2 regions of the Pedococcus sp. genome follow, and region 2 is predicted to be linked to the other one. Evidence: riboswitches for the same ligand, from Rfam matches in the RefSeq annotation. Region 2 holds a riboswitch; the other holds the start of a gene.
What was found. A riboswitch is a leader RNA that binds a small molecule or an ion and turns the genes downstream of it on or off. The one in region 2 is predicted to bind cyclic di-AMP.
Positions count from the first base shown of each region.

Region 1 (11,701 bases), on a different contig from region 2:
AACCTTTCAGGACGAACGGCGCCATTGCGGGTCAGGGCTGGAGGGCCAGGGCTGGAGGGCCAGGGCTGGAGGGTCAGGGCTCGCGGTGCACCTTGTGCTGCGCGGCCTGGGCGCGCGGCTTGATGACGAGCAGGTCGACGTTGACGTGGGCGGGGCGGGTCGCCATCCAGACGATGGCGTCCGCCACGTCCTCGGCCACGAGCGGCTCGGCCACACCGGCGTAGACCGCGTCGGCCCGCTCGCGGTCGCCGCCGAAGCGCGTCAGGGCGAAGCCCTCGGTGCGGACCATCCCGGGCGCGACCTCGGTGACCCGCACCGGCTGGTCGACGAGCTCGAGGCGCAGCGTCTCGGTCATCACCGCGACGGCGTGCTTGGCCGCGGTGTAGCCGCCGCCACCCTCGTAGGCGACCCGGCCCGCGGTGGACCCGACGTTGACGACGATCCCGGCACCGCTGACCCTGAGCGCCGGCAGCAGGGCCTGGGTGACCCGCAGGGTGCCGATGACGTTGACGGCGTACATCCGCTCCCAGTCCTCGACCCTCGCCGTCTCCACGGGGTCGAGGCCGTGGGCGCCGCCGGCGTTGTTGACCAGGACGTCGAGCCGGGGCCCGACCACCTCGGCGAGCCGGGCGACGTCGTCCGGGTCGGTCACGTCGCACTGCACCGCGACCCCGCCGACCTCCTCGGCCAGGGCCTGCACCCGGTCGAGGCGGCGGGCCGCACACACCACGGTGAACCCCTCGCGGGCCAGCAGCCGGGCCGTCGCCGCCCCGATGCCTCCGCTCGCGCCGGTGACCACCGCGGTGCGGGTGACGGGGCCCTGCTGCTCGCTCACGTCGCGCTCCCCACGGGCCGGACCGTGCTGGGGTCGATGGCGATCCACGTCGCGTCGGCGAGCGCGAGGAGGCGCCCGTCCGCGGCATACAGCGCCGTGCCACACCAGTGCTTGCGGCCCTCCGAGCCACGCGCCCACGCCATGACCACGTGCTCCTCCCCGACCTCGGGCAGCGCGTCGACCTCGGCGGTCATCGTGCCCAGCACCATCGGGCGGCCGCCGACCCCGAGCGCCCACGCGCCGGGGCAGTCGAGCGCCGCCCACACGACCTCGGGCGTCGACTCTTGCGGCACCCACGCCGCTGCGTGCACGCCCTCGCGGCCGGGCACGGCGCCCGGGCGCAGGCAGAGCGCGTCGGCCGGGTCGCGGTCCGTGCCGCACGAGAAGCACGTGGGGAAGGGGTGGTCGTGCAGCCCGGCATAGCTGCCGGCAACGCCCAGCGCCTCGGCGAAGGTGACCGGGGCGGGGAGGTCCGCGCGTGGCAGTGGCGGGACGGGCGCGGCGCTCGCGACGAGCACGTCGCCGTCGACGAGCAGCGCCTCGCCGTCGTCACCGGGGCGCACCTGCATCGGCCGGTCGAGCGGGGGAGGCGTGCGCAGCCGCACCGACACGGCGGGTCGGCCGGGTGAGGCGGTGACCTGCGTCGCGAGGTGGCCGCTGGTCCAGCCGCCGTTGCCCGACTCGGGCGGGCCGCAGTAGCGGGAGGGCACTGTCAGGGTGGCGCTCACGGTGCCGACGCTAGCGGCGACGACGTGGTCGCGTGGAGCCGGCTCACAGGAAGAGCCGTCATCATGGGGCGCCTGCCCGCCCACCGACCCCGGGAGCCCCATGCACCACCACCCCTCCCTGCCACCGCGCGCCCAGCTCCTGCTCGAGCGCGTCGACGCGTGGTCGAGCGGCGGGCCCGTGCGCGCGACCCTGGTGCGCGTGGGCGTGACCGTGCTCGGCCCGCTGGTGGTGCTGGCGGGGGTGGCGATGCTCGTGCTGCCCGGCCCCGGGCTGGTCGTCATCGTGCTGGGCCTCGCGCTGCTCGCGCTCGAGCACCACTGGGCCCGCCGGCTGCTCCACCACGGGGCCCGCGGTCTCGCACGCCTGCGGAGCGCGGCGCTCCCGGCGGGTGGGTCGCGCCGTCGACGCCTCCTCGGGGTGCTCGCCACGGTGGGGGCCTTCGCCCTGACCACGGGGCTGACGGCCGGGGTCACCACCTGGATCGGCTCGGCCACCCTGCTCTGACTCGGGCGAGAGCCCCGCGGACGCCGCGGGGGGGCGTCGCGCCGGGCGTCGCCGGGCGCCGCGTCGGTGCTCCGGGTGAGAATGACGCGGTGCCCGTCGCCGAGGAGCCCTTCCGCCTGAGCCGGATCGCCGTCCCCGCGTTCGGCCCGACCGTGCTGGCCTCGCTGGGCCACGGGGCGGTGCTGCCCGTGCTGGCGCTGAGCGCTCGCGAGCTCGGTGCCTCCGTGGGGGTGGCCGCGCTGACCGTGGCCCTGCTCGGCGTCGGCCAGCTGGCCGGGGCGCTCCCGTCGGGGGCGCTCGCAGCCCGGATCGGCGAGCGACGTGCCCTCCTGGTCGCCGCGGCCGTGGAGGCGGCGGCGATGGCGGCCGCGCTGTCGGCGCAGAGCGTCTGGATGCTCGGCGCGGCGGTCTTCGCCATGGGCCTGTCCGGGGCGCTGTTCGGCCTGGCGCGCCAGGCGTACCTCACCGAGATCGTGCCCATCGGCATGCGGGCCAGGGCGCTGTCGACGCTCGGCGGCGTGCACCGCATCGGCCTGTTCGTCGGCCCGTTCGCGGGCGCGGCCGCGGTCGCCGCCTGGGACATCAGGGCCGCGTATGCCGTGGCCGTCGTCACGAGCGCCGCGGCCTTCGCGCTCGTGCTGGCGCTCCCGGACCTCACGGCGCACCACGAGCGCGCCCGGCGGGGCCTGCAGCGCCGGACGGTGTGGTCGGTACTCATCGAGCACCGCCGCGCCCTGCTCACCCTCGGCACCGGCGTCCTGGCGATCGCCGCCGCTCGCGGGGCGAGGGTCTCGCTGGTGCCGCTGTGGGCCGACCACATCGGCCTCACCGCCACCCAGACGTCACTGGTGTTCGGCATCGCGGGGGCCCTCGACATGCTGCTCTTCTACCCGGCCGGTGCGGTGATGGACCGCTTCGGCCGGGTGTGGATCGCGGTGCCCACCGTGGTCGTGCTCGGCGCCGGGATGATGGCGCTGCCGCTGACCGGCTCGATGGCCGGGCTCACCGCGGTCGCGCTCCTGCTGGCCCTCGGCAACGGCATCGGCTCGGGCATCGTCATGACGCTCGGCGCCGACGCGGCACCGTCGGACGCCCGCCCGCAGTTCCTCGGCGGGTGGCGGCTGTTCGCCGACTTCGGGCTCTCCGCGGGCCCGCTTCTCGTCAGCGCCATCACGGTCGTGGCTCCCCTCGCGGCCGCGTGCATCGCGCTGGGGGCGCTGTCGCTGGCCAGTGGCGGCTGGCTGGCGCGCTGGGTGCCCCGCCACGACCCCCGACGGACTCCCGCCCTGACGGGAGAAGGTCCAGGCGGCCGCGCCCAGCGTCGGGAAGAGGGTGGGTTTGCCTGACGTTCAGGAGCGGGCGGCCTCGTAGCGGCGCAGTGCCTCGTCCCGCTCCTCGGCGTGGTCGACGATCCGCTCCGGGTAGCCCTCGGCGTAGCCGTCGTCGTGCTCCCACGGCTCGTGGGCGGCCTTGCCCGGCAGGTGGCGCAGCTCGGGCACCCACCGCCGCACGTACTCGCCCTCCGGGTCGAACTTCAGCCCCTGGGTGACGGGGTTGAACACCCGGAAGTACGGCGCGGCATCCGTGCCGGTGCCGGCGACCCACTGCCACCCGTGGTTGTTGCTCGCGATGTCGCCGTCGCGCAGGTGCGCGAGGAAGTGCCGGGCGCCGTGCGGCCACCACACGTGCAGGTCCTTGACGAGGAAGCTGGCCGTGATCATCCGGACCCGGTTGTGCATCCAGCCCTCGGCCAGCAGCTGGCGCATGCCGGCGTCGACCATCGGGTAGCCGGTCTCGCCCCGCTGCCAGGCCCCGAGGTCCTTCCCCGGACGGGTGTAGCTCATCGTCGACAGCGCGGGCTTGAGGTCCTCCCAGGCCGAGGTGGGGTGGTGCCACAGCACGTCGGCGTAGAACTCGCGCCAGCACAGCTCGCTGATGAAGGTGCGCGCAGCCCTGGTGGCCGAGGCCGGGTGGGCGGCGACGTCGGCGAGCAGGGTGCGTGGGTGCAGCTCGCCGTACTTGAGCGGGATCGACATCCTGCTGGTGGTGTCGAGGTCGGGGCGGTCGCGCTCGCCGTCGTAGTCGCCGAGGTGCTGCTCGAGCCACGACCTCCAGCGGCGGCGTGCGGCTGCCTCGCCGGCGCCCCCGACCTCCGGCCCCTCGGGGATGCCGTCGCCGTCGACGGCGCGCACCCACCGCAGGCCACGTGGCGTCGGCGCCGGGCCCGGCCACCCGTGGTCGCGCCAGGCCTTGGAGAAGGGCGTGAAGACCTGGAACGGCGTGCCGTCGCGCTTGAGCACGGACCCCGGCCCCACGGCATACGGCGTGCCCGACGCCACGAGCGAGCGCCCGTCGCGCTCGAGTTGTGCGCGCACCCTCGCGTCGCGGCGCCGACCGTAGGGCGTCGACTCGGCGGTGATGTGCACGGTCCCTGCGCCCGCCTCCTCGGCGACCTTCGCGACCACCTGCTCCGGCCGGCCGCGACGGACGACGAGGGCGCCGTCCATGGACTCGTCCAGGGCGCGCAGCGAGGCCAGCAGGTGGTCCCGCCGCGGGGTCGCGGTGTCGACGAGGCGCGGGTCGAGCACGAAGAGGGGGAGCACGGTGTCACCGACGGCAGCCGCCTCGCGCAGGGCGGGCTGGTCGTGCATGCGAAGATCCCGTCTCACCCACACCACGCTGACAGCCATGGATGAGAGGCTAGGTGCTGTGACGGATCTGATCGACACCACCGAGATGTACCTCCGGACGATCTACGAGCTCGTCGAGGAGGGGATCGTGCCCCTGCGCGCCCGGATCGCCGAGCGCCTCGGGCACAGCGGTCCGACCGTCTCGCAGACCGTGGCCCGCATGCAGCGCGACGGCCTCCTGACGCTGGCGGGCGACCGCCACCTCGAGCTGACCGACGAGGGCCGGCTCATCGCCACCCGCGTCATGCGCAAGCACCGCCTGGCCGAGCGGCTCCTCGTCGACGTCATCGGCCTGGAGTGGGAGTACGTCCACGAGGAGGCGTGCCGCTGGGAGCACGTCATGTCCGAGCGGGTCGAGCGCAAGATCCTGGCCATGATCGGCGACCACCGCGAGTCGCCCTACGGCAACCCCATCCCCGGCCTCGACGAGCTGGGGGAGGAGCCCAACGAGGAGTTCCGGGTGGGGGTCAAGAGCCTCGCCGAGCTGGCGCTGACCGAGGGTGCCACCGTGCTGGTCCGCCGGATCGGCGAGCCGGTGCAGGTCGACCACGAGGCCCTCACGCTGCTCACCGCTGCCGGGCTGCTGCCCGGCCAGCGGGTCGAGGTGCGCCGCGCGGACGGGCGCGTCATCGCGGTGCGGGAGGGCGGGGCCGAGGCCGCCGGTGTGTCGCTGCCCGACGAGGTCGCGCAGCACGTCTTCGCCGCCGTCGTCTGAGCCGGGCCACCTGGGCTCGCCTGAGTGGAGGCGTGCGGCTGCACGACCCAGGGCCGGTTCGCCGGCCTGGTCCGGCCGAGTGACCCGTGATCTGACCCCTCTGCCCGCTTCGGGGGATCTGTGCCGGATTGCCACCTCCTGCGTTGGGAGCGCAGGACAGCGGCCCGTGAAGCGGGAGAGCTGCGGTGAGATGCGTCCCGTCTTGACCGTTTGCTGGCGTTTTCCGTGCCTCGCCGTGACCTCAGCGTGACATGGGAGGGGCCGCTGTGTACCGTGTCGGGGACCTCTCTCGCCTGGGAGAGGTTGGCTCGCAGTGGACCGCCTAGTCCTGTCACCACGAACGAGCCCGGTACACACACACCGCTGGCAGGAGCGGGGGACCCACTTGTGGGGCGTCCTCGGACGTCCCTTGGGGTGAAGCCCCCACGCGAGCAGCCCGCAAGGTCGGGAGGCAGACGTGAGGGCCGGGTGAACGACAACCTCCACCCGAACCCGACAGCTCACCTCGTAGGCGTTGGAGGTTCACCACGTGGCTCACCATGCTGCTGGCCGTCACCGCGCGCCAGGTCGATTCAACCCCCTGTCCGAGCTGACCGGCATCGTCGCGCAGTCTGCGCAGCCCGCGGTCAAGACCTCGGCCGTCCTTGCCGCCTCCGGCGGTCTCGTCGCGGCCTTCGCCATCCCGGCCCACGCCGCCCCGGCCGAGAAGCCTGAGGCCGCCACCGCGGCCGCCGCTCCGGTCGCGGCCGTCAAGGCGCCCGCAAGCCCCGCGCCGTCCCAGACGGCCTTCGGCGAGATCGGCTTCACGGCAACCGCCAAGCCGAAGCCCAAGCCGCGCCCCGCTCCTGCCCCCGAGCCGGCCCCGGAGCGCGTCGAGCAGGCCGCCAGCCGCTCCGTCGAGCGCGCGCCGCTCCCCTCCACCAAGCCCGCCACCGGCGGCATCCTCGGGATCGCCGCGCAGTACGAGGGCATCATGTACTCCTACGGCGGCACGAGCCCCGAGACCGGCTTCGACTGCTCGGGGTACACCCAGTACGTCTTCCGCCAGGTGGGCATCAGCCTCCCGCGCACCGCGGAGGAGCAGCGGCAGGCCGTCACGCCGGTCTCCGACCCGCAGCCGGGCGACCTGGTCTTCTTCGGCGCACCCGCCAGCCACGTCGGCATCTACGCCGGCAACGGCATGATGTGGGACTCCCCGCGCTCCGGCAAGGCCGTCGCGCTGCGCGACATCTGGTCCGCCGACGTGACCTACGGGCGCCCCTGACCCAGCCCCACGGCATACCCCCGACGGCCCTCGACCCCTGCGGTCGCGGGCCGTCGGCGTGAAGGCACCAGCACCCGCTGCCGCGGCAGGGCCGTTCGTCCCCTGCCGCGCCGTGCAGTCCGTGTGAGTATGGGGGTCATGAGCGCTATCGACATCGAGGTCTGGGTCGACGTGGTCTGCCCGTGGTGCTACATCGGAAAGCGGCGTCTGGAGCGTGCCATCGCCGACAGCGCCCACCCTGCGGAGGTCACCGTCACCTACCGCGCCTTCGAGCTCGACCCCATGAAGCCCGTCGGCACCGGACGGTCGGTCCTGTCCCGGCTGGCCGAGCGGCACGGCACGGGGCCGGAGGAGACGCGCGAGACCGCCGAACGGGCCGCGCTCATCGGACGCCCGGACGGGATCGACATCAACGTCGACCTGCAGGTGGACGCCAACTCGTTCAACGCCCACCGGATGGTCGCCCTCGGCCTGGCACAGGGCGGGCCGGCGCTGCAGGCGGCCGTGCTGGAGCGGCTGTTCTCGGCCCACTTCACGGAGGGCAAGGTCATCGACGACATCGAGACCCTCCAGCGGCTCGGTGGCGAGGCGGGCCTCGACGGCCGGCGGCTGGCCGCCGTGCTGGCGGGCAAGGACTTCGCCGACCATGTGCGCGAGGACGAGAAGGCCGCCAAGGACCTCGGCATCAACGCAGTGCCCTGCTTCGTCGCCAACCGCCACGTCGCGCTCAGCGGCACCCACACCGTCGAGGTGATGGGCAAGCTGATCACCGCCGCCCTGGACGACCAGCCGGTGCCCGCCGGCCACTCGGCACCCTGACCCCCAGAGCAGGCGGACGCGCCTGGCGGGCAGCGGGGCGGTCAGTCGGGTCCGGAGCCTGAGGCCGGGGCCAGCGCCTGCTCGAAGTCGGCCAGGACGCGTCGGCCGAACAGCACGAACCTGACGAGGTCGATCCCTCCGGTCGCGTCCGTGTCCCCGCGGATCGCGGCGACGGCGATGCGCGCGACCTCCGCGGAGTCCCAGCCGTAGATGCCGGCACTGACGGCAGGGAACGCGACCGAGCGGGCCCCCACCTCCCGGGCCACCCGCAGGCTGCTGGTGAAGCACGACGCGAGGAGGGCCGGGTCGGTCTGGCCGCGGTGCCGGTTCGGGCCGACCGTGTGGATCACCCAGCGCGCCGGGAGGTCCCCAGCACCTGTCGCGACCGCGTCGCCGACCGGCAGGCCGGTGCGGTGGGTCGTCTCGCGCAGGCGCTGGCACTCCCGCAGCAGGGCGGGGCCCGCTGCCGCGTGGATCGCGCCGTCGACGCCGCCTCCGCCGAGCAGAGCGGAGTTCGCGGCGTTGACGACGGCGTCGACCTGCTCGGTCGTGATGTCGCCGAGGACGGCCTCGAGTCGGGTCACGTGCCGAGCGTATGCCGCGGTGCCCCTCCCGCGCTCGCGCCGGGTCCGCGCGGGGTCAGCGCCAGCGTCACGCCGCGGTGAGGAGATCTGGGTGAGCGGGTCAGGGGTTGATGGCGAGGAAGACGAACGCGGCCAGCAGCACGAGGTGCACGCCGCCCTGGAGGCGGGTGGCCCGGCCCGGCACGACGGTGAGCACGCTGACGACCACCGTCAGCGCGAGCAGCACCATCTGGGTCGCCCCGAGCCCGAGCAGGAGCGGCCCCTCCAGCCAGATGGACGCGACCGCGATGGCGGGGATCGTGAGGCCGATGCTCGCCATCGCCGACCCGAGCGCGAGGTTGAGGCTGATCTGGATCCGCTTGCGCCGGGCGGCGTTCACGGCGGCCAGCGTCTCGGGGAGCAGCACCAGCAGGGCGATGACGACGCCGACGAAGGACTGCGGGAAGCCGGCGGCGGCGACGCCGGCCTCGATCGCCGGCGACTCGACCTTCGCCAGCCCGACCACGGCGACGAGCGAGAGCAGCAGCAGGCCCAGGCTGGCGAGGGTGGCCCGGTCGGTGGGTGGCTCGGCGTGGTCGTCCTCGAGCAGGGCGCCGTCGTCGGAGACGGGAAGGAAGAAGTCGCGGTGCCTGCGGGTCTGGGTGGAGACGAACATCCCGTACAGCGCCAGGGAGATGACCGCGGCGAAGGCCAGCTGCGCCGTCGAGAACTCCGGTCCGGGCGCGCTGGTGGTGAAGGTCGGCACGACCATCGTCATCACGGCGAGCGTCGTGACCGTGGCCAGGGCGGCGCCGGTGCCCTCGGCGTTGAACGAGATCAGTCGGTAGCGCAGCGCGCCGACGAAGAGGCTGAGCCCCACGATGCCGTTGCAGGTGATCATCACGGCGGCGAACACGGTGTCGCGGGCGAGGGAGCTCGTGTCCTTGCCGCCCGACGCCATCAGGGTGACGATCAGCGCCACCTCGATGATCGTCACGGCCACCGCGAGGACGAGGGAGCCGAACGGCTCCCCGACCCGGTGCGCCACGACCTCGGCGTGGTGCACCGCGGCAATCACGGCGGCGGCCAGCGCGACGGCCACCAGGACGACGGGGACGATGCCGAGGTCGCGGCCCCAGGCCAGCACGAGGGCGGCGAGTCCGAGAGGGGGAGCGACCGTGGTCCACGAGGGCAGAGGGCTGGTCGTTCGCGCGGCCATGCCCCACCCTCTCATTGGCCGCCATCGTGCCGGGCGACCGGCTCCGGATCCCGGGCTGGGGCGCCTCGCGCGCGGGAGTCTCGGAGGGACGGGCCAGCCCCGGGCCCGCTCAGCCGCGACGTCGGTACACGCGGGCCTCCCACGGCCGCAGGACGGGAAGGCCGGCGTCCTCGGGCGCCACCGGGTCGGCGTGGTTGCCGATCACGAGCTCGGCCCCTGACCAGTCCGGTTGGCCCGGGAGTTCAGGGACGGCCAGGTCCTCGCCGGAGAAGTTCGCGAGCACCAGCAGCGTCTCGGGCCCGAGCGAGCGCGTGAAGGCGTAGAGCGTCGGGTGTTCCGGCACCAGCATGTGGAAGTCGCCGTCGGCCACCACGGGGTCGGTGTGCCGCAGCTCGATGAGCCGCCGGTAGTGGTGGAACACCGAGTCCGGGTCGGCGACCTCGCGCTCGGCGTTGATGACGTCATGGTTCGGGTTGACGGGGAACCACGGCGTGCCCGTGGTGAAGCCGGCGTTCGGGGAGGCGTCCCACTGGACGGGGGAGCGGGCGTTGTCGCGGCTGCCGTCGCGCAGCGCCTCGAGCACCTCCTCGGCGGCCAGGCCCTGCCCCATCGCCGTGGCGAAGTAGTTGACCGACTCGATGTCGAGGAACGACTCCGCGCCGGCGAAGGGCACGTTGGTCATGCCCAGCTCCTCGCCTTGGTAGATGTACGGCGTGCCGCGGTGCAGGTGGAGCACGGTGGCGAGGAGCTTGGCCGACGCGACCCGGTGTTCGCCGTCGTCGCCGAAGCGCGAGACCGCGCGGGGCTGGTCGTGGTTGTCCCAGTAGAGGCTGTTCCAGCCGACGTCGGCCAGCCCGGCCTGCCATCGCCCGAGGGAGGCCTTGAGGTCGACGAGCTGCAGCGGCCGGCGGTCCCACTTGTGTGCGCCGTGGTCGAGGCCGACGTGCTCGAACTGGAAGACCATGTCGACCTCGCGGCGCGTGGGGTCGGTGAAGAGGCGGGCCTCCTCCACCGTCACCCCGGGCATCTCCCCGACCGTGAGGAGCCGGTCCTGACGCCCCTCGAACACCTCGCGGTGCATCTCCTGGAGGAACTCGTGGATCCGCGGCCCGCAGAGGTAGTGCGGGCTGCCGTCGCCGTACAGCCCGCCGTGGGTGAGGTGGCCGTCGGGCAGTGAGGTGTCCTTGGAGATCATGTTGATGACGTCCATCCGGAAGCCGTCGACCCCCCGGTCCAGCCACCAGCGCATCATCGCGTAGACCGCCTCGCGCACCTGCGGGTTCTCCCAGTTGAGGTCGGGCTGCTTGCGCGAGAACAGGTGGAGGTAGTACTCGCCCGTCCCCTCGTCGAACTCCCAGGCGGAGCCGCTGAACGAGGCCTCCCAGTTCGTCGGCTCCGCGCCGTGTGCGCCCGGCTCCATGCCCTCGCGCGCCGGCCGCCACCAGTACCAGTCGCGCTTGGGGTTGTCCTTCGACGAACGGGACTCCACGAACCACGGGTGCTCGTCGGAGGTGTGGTTCACCACGAGGTCCATGACGACGCGTATGCCGCGCGCGTGTGCCTGCTCGAGCAGCTCGTCGAAGTCGGCGAGGGTGCCGAAGGTGGGGTCGATGTCCTGGTAGTCGGCGATGTCGTAGCCGTTGTCGTCCTGCGGCGAGACGTAGACCGGCGAGAGCCACACGACGTCGACGCCCAGGGCGGCGAGGTGGTCGAGGCGGGCGATGATGCCCCGCAGGTCGCCGATGCCGTCGCCGTTGCTGTCCTGGAAGCTGCGCGGGTAGACCTGGTACACGACCGCTGAGTGGAACCACCGCCGCGTGGAGGGGCTCAGCTCGGGCGTCGGGCTCGTCGTCACGTCAACAGACATGGCCCGCAGTCTCCCCGACCCCGGTGAGTGCCCGCCAGTCCTCGAGCGGCGGCGGGTCAGGTCGGCTCCGGCCCGCTCTCGCGCTCCTCGGCCCCGGGCTGGTGGGCCAGCAGCGCCCAGAGGATGCAGACGAGGTCGACGAGCTCCTGGGCCCACGCACCGGCGATGGCGGGCAGGAACCCCGCCGCCGCGACCAGCATCAGGCCCACGGAGAGACCGAGACCGATCGCGATCGCCTGCCAGGCGACCCGCATCGTGCGCCGCCCGATCTGCACCGCCCGCACCGACCGGTAGAGGTCGTCGAGCATGACGACGACGTCGGCGGACTCGCTCGCCGCGGTCGAGCCGCGCGCGCCCATGGCCACCCCGACCTCGGCCGCGGCCAGCACGGGGGCGTCGTTGACCCCGTCCCCGACCATCATCACCGGCCGGTCGGGGAGCCCGGCCACGACGTCGACCTTGTCCTGCGGCAGCAGGCCGGCGCGCACGTCGTCGA
Region 1 covers NZ_DATBMI010000151.1:8,363-20,063, reverse strand. Annotated here, with positions in the region: gene VIB11_RS12340 (SDR family NAD(P)-dependent oxidoreductase) at 74-835, opposite strand; gene VIB11_RS12335 (hypothetical protein) at 832-1,563, opposite strand; gene VIB11_RS12330 (PGPGW domain-containing protein) at 1,664-2,068, shown strand; gene VIB11_RS12325 (MFS transporter) at 2,158-3,414, shown strand; gene VIB11_RS12320 (deoxyribodipyrimidine photo-lyase) at 3,418-4,758, opposite strand; gene VIB11_RS12315 (metal-dependent transcriptional regulator) at 4,778-5,473, shown strand; cyclic di-AMP (ydaO/yuaA leader) riboswitch at 5,825-5,998, shown strand; gene VIB11_RS12310 (C40 family peptidase) at 6,003-6,737, shown strand; gene VIB11_RS12305 (DsbA family oxidoreductase) at 6,876-7,556, shown strand; gene VIB11_RS12300 (O-acetyl-ADP-ribose deacetylase) at 7,598-8,140, opposite strand; gene VIB11_RS12295 (ionic transporter y4hA) at 8,241-9,338, opposite strand; gene VIB11_RS12290 (alpha-glucosidase) at 9,448-11,205, opposite strand; gene VIB11_RS12285 (heavy metal translocating P-type ATPase) at 11,262-11,701, opposite strand, start outside.
Region 1: it holds a riboswitch for cyclic di-AMP, as region 2 does, so the genes downstream of both, VIB11_RS12310 (C40 family peptidase) here and VIB11_RS14040 (transglycosylase family protein) in region 2, are expected to answer to the same signal.

Region 2 (11,701 bases):
ATCTTGCGGATCGTGGCCGGCGCCCTCGACGAGGACCAGTTGCGAGCCGCGGATGCCCTCGGCCAGCTGCGCCTGGCACTCCGGCGGGAAGACGAAGTCCCGGTCCCCGGCGATGACGAGGGTGGGTACCTCGATCTGCCCGAGACGGTCGACGACCGACCAGCCGGGCATGAGTTCCCTGCCTGCGTGAATCAGCGCGTCAGGCCGGATCCGGGATCGCCATCCACCCGCTGCCAGTTCGCGGGCCACGCCCCGCAGGCCAGCCGTCCCGCCGTACGCAGTGCTGATCCGCCACATGATCGGCCCGTACTGCCGTGGTTTGAACTCACCCCTGAACCACCGTCGGACCAGCGCCACCTTCTCGGGCGCGACACCTCGCCGGGCCAGCAGTTCGGGCGCGTGGTCGCGCGCCCAGCTGCTGTCGGCGCCCGTGTCCATGAGGACGAGGCGGGAGACTCGGTGGGGGTGGCGTAGGACGTACTCGAGCGCGACGTGTCCGCCGAACGAGTGTCCGAGCACGGACCAGGACGCGAAGCCGAGGTGCTCGCGCAGCGCCTCGGCGTCCGCGACGAGGTTCGACCAGGTCATGGAGCTGACGGGCACCCCGACGGACCGGCCGTTGCAACGGTGGTCGTAGAAGACGAGCGTGAACTGGTCGGCCAGCTTGCGGAACGTGCTCAAGGTCCACAGGTCCGCGCTGGGCCCGCCGTGCATGAACAGGACCGGGTCGCCGTGACCCACGACGTCGACATAGAGGGACACGTCTCCCAACGTGAGTCTCCGGGGCCACTGCCGCGCCCCCCGCTGCACCGTCCCCATGGGATCCACCTCCTGACTGCCCTTGTGCAAGCCCCTGCGAGCATCTGCGCGCGGCCCTTGGGTCCTTCCACGTTGGTGGAGGGGAGGCCCGGCTGTCAGAGCCGAACGTCCCAGTGTCGGGGACGATCGGCCCGCCGCCGCCCCGCCGCCCTCTCGGGTGACAGCGAACCTGGTGCACTTCATGTTCGGCGCCCGCACCCACTGGCACCGCCACCCGCTGACCCAGACCGTGTACAGGACGTTCTCCTCGGCGCGACAGAACTTCCTCGACTCCCGGCGTGTCGGCCTCCTACCCTCTCCGGGGTGCAAGGAGTCCCAGATCTCGGCCCTGTGCCGGAGCGCCTCACGGTCGATCAGGAAACGGTCCGCCGACTCGTCACCGAGCAGTTCCCGCAGTGGTCGACGCTCCCGATTGCGCCGGTGCGAAGCGGTGGCTGGGACAACTGGACGTTCCACCTCGGCGACGACAGGCTGGTCCGCCTGCCCAGCGCTGCCGAATACGCACTCGCGGTGGAGAAGGAACGCCGTTGGCTCCCAGAGCTGGCGCGACAGGTCTCCCTCCCCATCCCGACTCCACTGGGCGACGGCGTGCCCGGCGCCGGGTACCCGTACTCGTGGTCGATCTACGGATGGCTCGACGGCGACCGAGCGACCCTCGACGCCATCTCCGACCCGGTCCGGTTCGCTGGCGAGCTGACCGACTTCCTGGTCGCCCTCCGAAGGATCGACGCCACAGACGGTCCGCAACCGGGAATCCACAACTGGTACCGCGGCGCCACGCTCCGCACCTATGACGAGATGACCCGGGAATCGCTCGCACAGATTGTCGGGCATCTTGATGTCGACCTGGCGTCCGAGATCTGGTCCGCAGCCCTCGGAGCGCGCTGGGACGGCGTGGACGTGTGGTTCCATGGCGATCTCTCGGAGGGGAACCTCCTGCTGAAGAACGGCCAGCTGGCCGCCGTGATCGACTTCGGCACGTGCGGCGTCGGCGATCCGGCCTGCGACCTGGCGATTGCCTGGACACTGCTGACCGAGCCCAGCCGCCAGGTCTTCCGTGACCGACTGGGTGTGGATGACGCGAGCTGGGCGCGCGGGCGTGGATGGGCGCTCTGGAAGACGCTCCGCCAGTACGCCGGCGCGATCGAGGACCACGACAACGACGAGGCTGCGGAGCCCCTTCGGGTCCTCAACGAGATCTTCACCGAGTACTCCAGCCGAAGGCGATGACCCAGGCAGTCATCGCGGCCGCCAGCTGACCTGAGCGAATCGTGCTGACTCGGTAGCGTGCCACCATGCCCATCACATTCGAGAACGTCGGGATCGCCGTCCGCGACCTCGAGGAGACGATCGCCTTCTTCACCGATCTCGGTCTCACCGTCGTCGGGCGTGACACGGTCAGTGGAGCGTGGACCGACACCGCGGTCGGCCTCGACGGCAACCACGCCAACATCGCCATGCTCCAGACGCCAGACGGCAACGGTCGCCTCGAGCTCTTCGAGTACATCCATCCCGACGCGATCGAGACGGAGCCCACCCGTCCCAACGAGATCGGCATGCACCGCGTGGCGTTCTCGGTCGACGACATCGACGAGGCCCTCGAGATCGCCGCGAGGCACGGCTGCCGTCCACTGCGCGGCGTGGCGACCTACGGGGACGTGTACAAGCTCACTTATGTCCGCGGCCCCAGCGGCATCCTCGTGATGCTCGCCGAGGCGCTGAAGAAGAGCTGACGCGGGGGTGCCGGTCGGTCCTCTCCGGCGCACGGCGCGCCACTTCACCGCTGCGCGGCCCACGGCAGTCAGCTCTCGAGCTTCGCGACGACCCGTTGGACGGTGAGCCAGCTGCGTGTGGTGATGTCCTTGCCGCAGGTCTTCTCCAGCCAGGACATGAAGCCCGAGGCCTCGCCGGGATCGCTGGTGTCGGTGACTGCCAGGACGGCCCGAGCGACCCTGTCGTATCGCACAACCCGTGTGCGACGACCTGCCTCCCCCGGCAGTACGTCGGGAACGGTGGAAGCGTCCTTGACGAACGTCGCGGTCAGGTACGTCCGGCGTTGATGCGTCAGTCCGGGAAAGGGATCGCTGTCCACCAGCCCCCGGAGCTCGGAGCATTCACGGATGATCGTCCGGCTCGTGACACCGAGACCGCTGACGAGCGCCTCCTCGATGGTCTGCTCGAGGAACGGCACGTCCGCTTCGCTGGCCCGGAACGTGATGTTGCCACTGGCCAGCACCGAGCCCACCGCCGCGAACCCGAGCTCCTCGAACACGCCGCGCAACTTGTCATTCGTCATGTTCGTGCCGCTCGGCGCGATACCCCGGAGGAACGCGACATACCGCTGCATGGTGCCGACCATACGGCCAGACACGGACGTCGGCCGACGCCTCACACCGGAGTCACTGCCGGGGATGGTGGGTGAGCCGCCGGCGGGCCAACGCGCACCGCATCCGTGCTGGTCGGAGAGCCGGCGATGGGACTCGAACCCACAACCCCCTGTTTACAAGACAGGTGCGCTACCGATTGCGCCACACCGGCTGGCCCGCGGCCTTCGCTGCGGATCGGCGAAATGCTACCCGCCGCGGACCGCCATGGCTGAATTCGCGAGGGCCCGGCACACCCCAGGGGCGTGCCGGGCCCGTCTCACGAGTGCGGCCCGTCTCACGAGTGCCGGCCGCGGAGGCTGGCCGCCGGGCGCCGCCGGGCTCAGTGCGAGTTGAGGTACCTCTGGAGCGTGCGCACGGTCTCGCGGTCGAGATGGCGCGCACCGTTGCGCTTCGCGCCGATCTTGGCCTGCAGCGCGCGCACCGTCTTCGGGCCGATGATGCCGTCGGGTGCCGACCCGACCTTGCGCTGCAGACGCTGCACGTCCGAGCGCGACAGGCTGCCGTTCACGGAGCCGCCGACCCACCGCTCGATGGCGGCGTTCGTCTTCGGGCCACGGATGCCGTCGACCACGAGCGCGCCGGCCGCGAGCGAGGCGCGGGCCCGCACGGCGGGTGCACGGCGCGCCGAGGAGCGCGAGGCTGCGGTCGCGGTCGAGCCCGGGTTGACGGCCCCGCCGTTGGCCCGGGTCAGGCCGGCGACGCGGCTGCAGTGCGGCCACGCGCCCGGGCCCTGGACCTGCAGGACCTTCTTGGCCACGGTGATCTGCTGGGCCTTCGTGGCCCGGTCCGCGGTCCGCGCGTACCGCTGGCCGCCGAACGCCTGCCAGGTCGAGTACGAGAACTGGAGGCCGCCGTAGAAGCCGTTCCCCGTGTTGATCGACCAGTTGCCGGAGCTCTCGCACTCGGCCAGCCGGTCCCAGACCGTGCCGGCCTGGGCACTGGAGGGTGCGGCGAGGCCGGCGCCGACCGTGGCGAACGAGGCAAGACCGATTCCGGCCATCCGCCGGCGCACCGGGTGGGGTCTGCGGGCGGAGTGCTTGGGGGCATAGAACATTGCAGAGGGGTCCTCTCCTGACGTGCGCCTGAGAGGTGAGCTGTCGGGTTCGGGCTGTCAGGCGCCCGGCCGGCGGACCGGCTTCACCCCAAGGCCCGCGAGCGGGCCGGATTGGTTCCCCCACCCTCGCCCGGCCCGGGGATCTCCCGGCGAGACACCCGCCGGACGAGGTTCGGCGCGCGGGTGTGCCTGTTGGTATGCCGTGTGCAGTTGTCGTCGTGCAGCGTCACCGCCGGGTGGCGACGACACCGAGTCACGACCGTACGGGAGATTGCGCGGACCTGCCGGGAAACGGGGAAACCCGTGGAACACCGCGCTCTACCGGCGGCGGGCCCGGCGCTTCTGCACGACGCGGTGGTCGAAGGGCGCCCCCAGGAAGTCGCCCAGGGTCGTGCCGGTCGCGATGGCGAGGAGCACGGCCATGGCGCCGAGCAGGGTGGTGATGCCGCCCTGCAGCGTCAGCACGCCGGCGCCCTCGGAGGACGCCCGCACCATCTCGTAGAGGCCCCGGAAGATCGCGAGGCCGGGCAGCAGGGCGTACGACGCGGGCACGACGAGCACCATGGCCGGGGCGCCGAGGCGCAGGGCCACCAGCCGCCCCACGAAACCGAGCACCACGCTGGCCACCCCGGCGGCAGTCAGCGCGCCCGCCCCCGGCACCGTGGCGATCGCGAGCGACAGGCCGAACGCCGCCATCGAGAGCAGCCCGGTGGCCAGCACCAGCTTCCGGCGCGAACGCAGGGTCACCGCGCCCGCCACGCCCACGACGGTGGCGCCGAAGACCCCGGCCACGAGGGGGCTCTCGACGGCGCTGAGCTGGATCACGCTCGGCGAGGCCAACGGCAGGTCGAAGGCCGTGGTCACCTTGATCGTCGCCGACAGCGCAGCGGCGACCCCGAGGATGATCCCGGCCGTCGTGAGCAGCACGCCGAACATGCGTCCGGCACCGGTGACGGAGTACCCGGAGATGACGTCCTCGAAGGCGGAGGCGACGGTGCGTCCGGGCAGCAGCACGACGATCCCGCCGGCGACGATGAAGGCGAACTCCGCGGAGCTCACCGGCAGCACCCCCGCAGCCCCGAGGGAGAAGCCGCACCACGCGATCGCGGTCGCGATGAACCCGCCCAGGGCGCACTGGTAGAACTCCGGCAGCCCACGGCCGCCGAGGGACCGCGCGGTCCGGTCCACCAGCAGGGCCGAGAGCCCGGCGATCAGGGCGGCGACCACACCGGCTCCGAGCATCAGCGCCACCGCACCGGACAGCGCTCCCATGGCACCGTGCACGACCCACCGCGGCCAGAACCGCGGCATCCGGCGTATGTCACGCAGGCGCGCCGCCGCGGCCTCGCGGTCGTAGCTGCCGGCGACGAGGTTCTCGACGAACTCGTGGACGGCGGACAGGCGCGCGTAGTCGTGCGTGGCGGAGCGGACGACCCGCAGCATGGTGATCTGCTGACCTGAGGCGGTGGTGCACTGCACGAGCAGGGACTGCAGCGTGATGTCGACCTCGAGGTTGTCGAGCCCCGCAGCCGCGGCGACCGCGATGACGCTGGACTCGACCTGCGAGACGCCGGCGCCGCACCGGAGCATGAGCTCCCCAGCGCGCAGCGCGAGGTCCACCGACGCCCGGGCCTCCCGCTCCTCGGCGGCGGCCTGCAGGACCCGGGGGTTGCGGTACGGCGTGAGGCGCAGCGACTCCACGATGGGCAGGGTCTCGGTGACCTCCTCACCCCGCCACAGGCTCCGCGGCACCCTCGGGCGTCGCGGCACCGCCTTGCGCGGAGGCAGTCCGGCCGACCCCGCCGCGCCGTCGGGGGGAACGGGGGGATGCGTCATCGAGCCAGACCCGACCAGATCCCCGAGGGTGCCTGCCACGGCCACCACTGCGGCGCGCCGAGCTGCAGGTAGGACCAGACGCCGAGCCCGACCGCGACCAGCAGGACGAGGGCGACGGCGACCCGGGTGGACCGCGGGCCGGGCGTCACGCCGCGCACGATGCTGCGGGTCCCGCGGCGCAGACCGGAGCCGCCGGGCCCCCACCATGCCACCAGGATGCCGAACAGGGCGCCGACCGCGATGGGAAGGGCGGAGTTCGGCTCGCTCGGGCCGCCGGTGACGGCCACGGTGGCGAGCGCGGCGCTGAAGACCGCCGAGAACGCCACCATCGCGGGCAGGAGCAGGCCGACAACGGTGCCCAGCGCCCCCACCACGAGGTGCCAGGGGCTGGCGACCACGGCCAGTGGGACATCGCTGCGGCGGCGTCCGCGGCTGTGGCGGCGCACCACGAGGGAGGTGACGGAGCGGTCGGCCGTGCGGGCCAGCCAGCACCAGAGCACGATGACCCCGGCCGTCACGACCGGCCAGCTGGCGACCCCGGCCACCACGGCGGCCAGCAGGGCGACCAGGGTCCCGGAGCGCTGGGGCCGGCTGATGCGCGGGTCCGGCTCGCCCGGCCCTGCCTGCCACGCCGCCTGCCAGTCCGACGCGTCCTCGCCGTCACCCTGGCCGTCCCAGCCGGCAGGCGCATCCCAGCCGGCTGGCTCGACCGGCGCCTGGTGCCCCCACGGCTCCACGTCCGGCGGCAGTCCCAGCGGGCCCACCGGCCGCGGCTCCTGCACGGTGGCGGGGCGCCGGTCGATGACCTGGGTGTGCCGCGCCGTGGGCACGGCGCCAAACACCTCCGTGGGCGGCTTGCCGGCCGCGTAGCGCTCGAGCGCCTCGACGACCTCGGCGGCGTCCGGGCGCTCCTCCGGCCGCGGCGACAACGCGGCATACAGCAGGGGGGCCAGGCGCGGGTCGACGCCGGAGAGGTCGGCCTCGCCCCGGGCGACGCGGCTGAGCACGACGTCCATCGGCCCCCGGCCGAAGGGCGGGGCCCCGGAGGCCGCGAAGGCCAGGGTGGCGGCCCAGCCCCACCAGTCCGTGGCCTCGGTGACCTCGGCACCCTCCACGACCTCGGGGCTGAGGTAGCCGGGCGTGCCCATGACCAGCCCGGTCAGCGTGATCCGGACGTCGTCCGCGACGTGCGCGATGCCGAAGTCGATGACCACGGGGTCGCCGTCGAGCAGCAGGACGTTCGCGGGCTTGAGGTCGCGGTGGATGACACCCGCGGCGTGGATGGCGTCGAGGGCGCCGGCGAGCCCTCTGCCCAGGCGTGCGAGGTCGGCGCCGGTCATGGGGCCGTGCTCGCGGACGACCTCGTCGAGCGACGGACCCGGAACGTAGCGGGTGACGACATACGGCTGGTCGCCCTCGAGGTCGGCGTCGAGCACCGGGGCTACCCGGGGGTCCTGGACCCGTCCGAGGATGTCCACCTCGCGCGCCAGCCGGGTGCGGGCGTCGCGGTCCAGGGCGATGTGCGGCCGGAGCAGCTTCAGCGCCACCGCACGACCGCTGGGGTCGAGCGCGAGGTGGACGACCCCCATCCCGCCCTCACCGATCTGCTGGACGAGGCGGTAGCGCCCCACCGAGGGGGCCCTGGGCACACCGAGAGCGGGCTCGCCGCCTCCGAGTGCCTCCGTCGTCATGGTCCTACCGTAAGGCGACCCCGTGGGCGCCGTCAGCGAGGCTACTGCTGGATGTACCCAACGAGTTGGTCACGTTCCGCCTGCAGCTCGTCGATCCGGTTCTTGACCACGTCCCCGATGCTGACGATGGCCATCAGCTTCCCCTCGACCACCACGGGCACGTGCCGGATCCGCAGGTCCGTCATCACGCGGGCGAGGTCCTCGATGTGCATGTCGAAGTCGCAGGTGGTGACCTCGCTGGTCATGATCGCGGACACCGACTCCTGCAGGATCGCGGGCCCGTCGCTGTGCAGGTGGCGCACGACATCGCGCTCGCTCACGATCCCGGCCACCCCCTCGCCGTCCTCGCTGACGACGAGGGCGCCGATCCTGTGCTCCTCGAGGAGCTCCAGAAGCCGCTCCACCGTGTCGTCGGGCCGTACCGTGACCACCAGGTCGCCCTTGCGGCGCACCACATCCGAGATCCTCATGCTCAGACGGTAGACCGCACCCCCGGCCCGCGCTAGAGGAAGCGGGGCCGCTGGCCGTTGGTGCAGGTCAAGACACCACGACGTAGGGTTGACGGCGCAGCCAGCATCCCGGGGAGTTGATCGCGTGTCCGGCAGTACCCGCACCTTTGACCTGGTCGTGGCGGCCAACCGGCTGCCCGTCGACAGCGTGGTCGGTCCCGACGGCGAGGTCGGGTGGCGGCGCAGCCCCGGCGGGCTCGTCACCGCCATGGAGTCGGTGATGCGGGGCCGCGACGGCGCCTGGGTGGGCTGGGCCGGCGACGCGGGAGAGGCACCGGAGCCGTTCGAGGAGGACGGCATGTTCCTGCGGCCGGTGCCCCTCAGCCCTGAGGAGGTCGCCGACTACTACGAGGGCTTCAGCAACGACACGCTGTGGCCGATCTTCCACGACGTCATCGTCCCCGCGAGCTTCCACCGCTACTGGTGGGCCGCCTACGAGCGGGTCAACCGCCGGTTCGCCGAGGCGGTCTGCGAGGTGGCGGCGCAGGGTGCGACGATCTGGGTGCACGACTACCAGCTGCAGCTCGTCCCCGCGATGGTCCGCGAGCTGCGCCCTGACGTGCGCATCGGCTGGTTCAACCACATCCCGTTCCCACCCGTGGAGCTGTTCGCGCAGCTCCCGTGGCGCCGGCGGCTCCTCGAGGGTCTTCTCGGCGCCGACTTCCTGGGCTTCCAGCGGATCGACGACGCCCACAACTTCATGCGGGCCTGCCGACGACTGCTCGGCCTGACCACCAAGGGCGAGGTCGTCAACGCCGCCGTCGAGGGCCGGCCCACCCGCTACGTGCGGGCCAGTGCCATCCCGATCTCGGTGGACTTCGCCGGGCTCGAGGAGCTCGCCCAGACGCCCGAGGTGATCCAGCGGGCCAAGGAGATCCGCGAGTCGCTCGGCAACCCCGAGACCCTGCTCCTCGGTGTCGACCGACTCGACTACACCAAGGGCATCCGGCACCGCCTCAAGGCGTACGCCGAGCTGCTCGAGGACGGCGTGGTCGCCCCGCCCGACCAGGTCTTCGTGCAGGTCGCCACGCCGAGCCGCGAGCGCGTCGAGGCCTACCGCGAGCTGCGCCAGGAGGTGGAGGCCGAGGTGGGGCGCGTCAACGGCGAGTTCGCGGACATCGGCTCCAGCGCGGTGCACTACCTGCACCACTCCTACCCGCGTGACGAGATGGCCGCGATGTTCCTCGCCGCCGACGTCCTCCTGGTCACGCCCCTGCGCGACGGCATGAACCTCGTCGCGAAGGAGTACGTGGCCTGCCGGCACGACGGAGGCGGCGCGCTCGTGCTGTCCGAGTTCGCCGGCGCCTGGCACGAGCTGCACCAGGCCTACGTGTGCAACCCCCACGACATCGCGGGCCTGAAGCAGACGATCGTCACCGCCATGACCGCGACCGAGGCGGAGCGCCGCCGGAGGATGCGGGCGATGCGGCGGCGGGTCGCCGACCACGACGTGCAGCGCTGGGCGGGCCGGTTCCTCGAGGCCCTCGAGTGCGCGCCGTCGAGGCCCAGGCGCACGACCAGGGAGCAGACCGCCGACGACGCCCACGCGGCAGCCGACCAGCGAGCCGTCGAGGCGCGCCAGGCCGCCAGGAGCCCCCAGTCCGCCGGGAGCCCCCAGTCCGCCGAGACCGGAGGCCGCCCCTGATGGGTCTGCCGGCCGACCTCCTGGAGGCCTTCGAGGCCTTCTGCCGCGTGCCCGAGGTGCTGGTCGCCAGCGACTTCGACGGCGTCCTCGCCCCCTTCGTGGCCGACCCGATGCAGGCTCGCGCCCTCGACGGCACCCTCGAGGACCTCACCGCCCTGGCCGACCTGCCGCGGACCCACACCGCGGTGGTGTCCGGCCGCGACCTCGACGTGCTGACCACGCTGACCGACCTCCCCGCGGGCAGCCGCGTGACCCGCATCGGCAGCCACGGGGCGCAGAGCAGCCGGGACGACACCGACGACGCGCTCTCCGAGGACCAGTCCGCGCTGCTCGAGCGCCTCACCACCGACCTGCACGGCGTCATCGACCGGCACCCGGGCGTGCGCCTGGAGTTCAAGCCCAAGGCGACGGTCCTGCACACCCGCGGCGAGGACCAGGCGGTCGCCGACGCTGCGGTGACGTCCGCGCTCGAGGTGGCCGGGCGGCATACGGGCGTGACGGTGCTGCGCGGCAAGGACGTGGTCGAGATGTCCGTGGTGACCGCCGACAAGGGCACCGCCCTCATGGCCCTGCGCGACGAGGTCGGGGCCGCCGCGGTGGCCTACTTCGGCGACGACGTCACCGACGAGCACGCGTTCGAGGTGATGGGAGACGCCGACATCAGCGTCAAGGTCGGCCCGGGCGAGAGCGCCGCCCGCTACCGGCTCGACTCCCCCGGCGACGTCGCCGAGGCGCTCGCGACCCTGCGCCGGCAGCGCGCCGGGCAGGCTACCTGACCTGCCGCTGCCGCGCGGCGCCCGTCGAGGAGCGCACGACCAGCTCGGGGCGGAAGATGTACTCGGCCCGCGGCGCGGGCTCGCCGGCGATCTCGTCGAGCAGGGCGCGCACCGCCGCCTCGCTCATGGCCTGGACGCTCTGCCGCACCGTGGTCAGCGGCGGGTCCGTGAAGGCGATCAGGGGCGAGTCGTCGTAGCCCACGACGGAGAAGTCGTCCGGGACCTCGAGGCCCGTCCTCCGCGCAGCGCGGATCGCCCCGAGCGCCATGAGGTCCGATCCGCACACCACGGCCGTGCAGCCCTTCTCGATCAGCCGGGCGGCCGCGGTGTCACCGCCCTCGAGGGAGAACATCGTGCGCTCGATGAGGTCCTCGACGTCGTCGAGGCCCAGGAGCGACTTCATGGCGGCCCGGAACCCCTGGATCTTGCGGATCACGGGAACGTACCGGTCCGGCCCGACCGCGAGCCCGATCCTCGTGTGGCCCAACGCGACGAGGTGGCTGAGCGCGAGGTCCATCGAGGCGACCTCGTCGTTGGAGATGAAGGGCGCGTCGATGCCCTCGTGGTAGCCGTTGACCAGCACGATCGGCAGGCCGCGCTCGCGCAGCTTGGTGTAGCGCTCGGCGTCGGTGGTGGTGTCGGCGTGCTGGCCCGAGACGTAGATGATCCCCGCGACGCCGCGGTCGAGCAGCATCTGGACGTACTCGTCCTCATGGACCCCGCCGGGCGTCTGCGTGCAGAGGACCGGGGTGAAGCGGTTGCGCGCGAGCGCGGTCTCGATGATCTGCGCGAACGCCGGGAAGATCGGGTTGCTCAGCTCCGGCACGATGAGGCCGACGAGCCCGGCGCTCTTGCGCCGCAGTCGGGACGGCCGGTCGTAGCCGAGGACGTCGAGCGCGGTGAGCACGGCCTGGCGGGTCGACTCGGCCACGCCGGGCTTGCCGTTGAGCACCCGGCTGACGGTCGCCTCACTGACGTCGGCGT
Region 2 covers NZ_DATBMI010000181.1:892-12,592, forward strand. Annotated here, with positions in the region: gene VIB11_RS14015 (alpha/beta hydrolase) at 1-762, opposite strand, end outside; gene VIB11_RS14020 (aminoglycoside phosphotransferase family protein) at 1,150-2,049, shown strand; gene VIB11_RS14025 (VOC family protein) at 2,115-2,552, shown strand; gene VIB11_RS14030 (DUF1697 domain-containing protein) at 2,621-3,178, opposite strand; tRNA gene VIB11_RS14035 (tRNA-Thr) at 3,285-3,357, opposite strand; gene VIB11_RS14040 (transglycosylase family protein) at 3,526-4,260, opposite strand; cyclic di-AMP (ydaO/yuaA leader) riboswitch at 4,271-4,448, opposite strand; gene VIB11_RS14045 (threonine/serine ThrE exporter family protein) at 4,579-6,096, opposite strand; gene VIB11_RS14050 (serine/threonine-protein kinase) at 6,093-7,787, opposite strand; gene VIB11_RS14055 (CBS domain-containing protein) at 7,829-8,257, opposite strand; gene VIB11_RS14060 (trehalose-6-phosphate synthase) at 8,382-9,941, shown strand; gene otsB (trehalose-phosphatase) at 9,941-10,717, shown strand; gene VIB11_RS14070 (LacI family DNA-binding transcriptional regulator) at 10,710-11,701, opposite strand, start outside.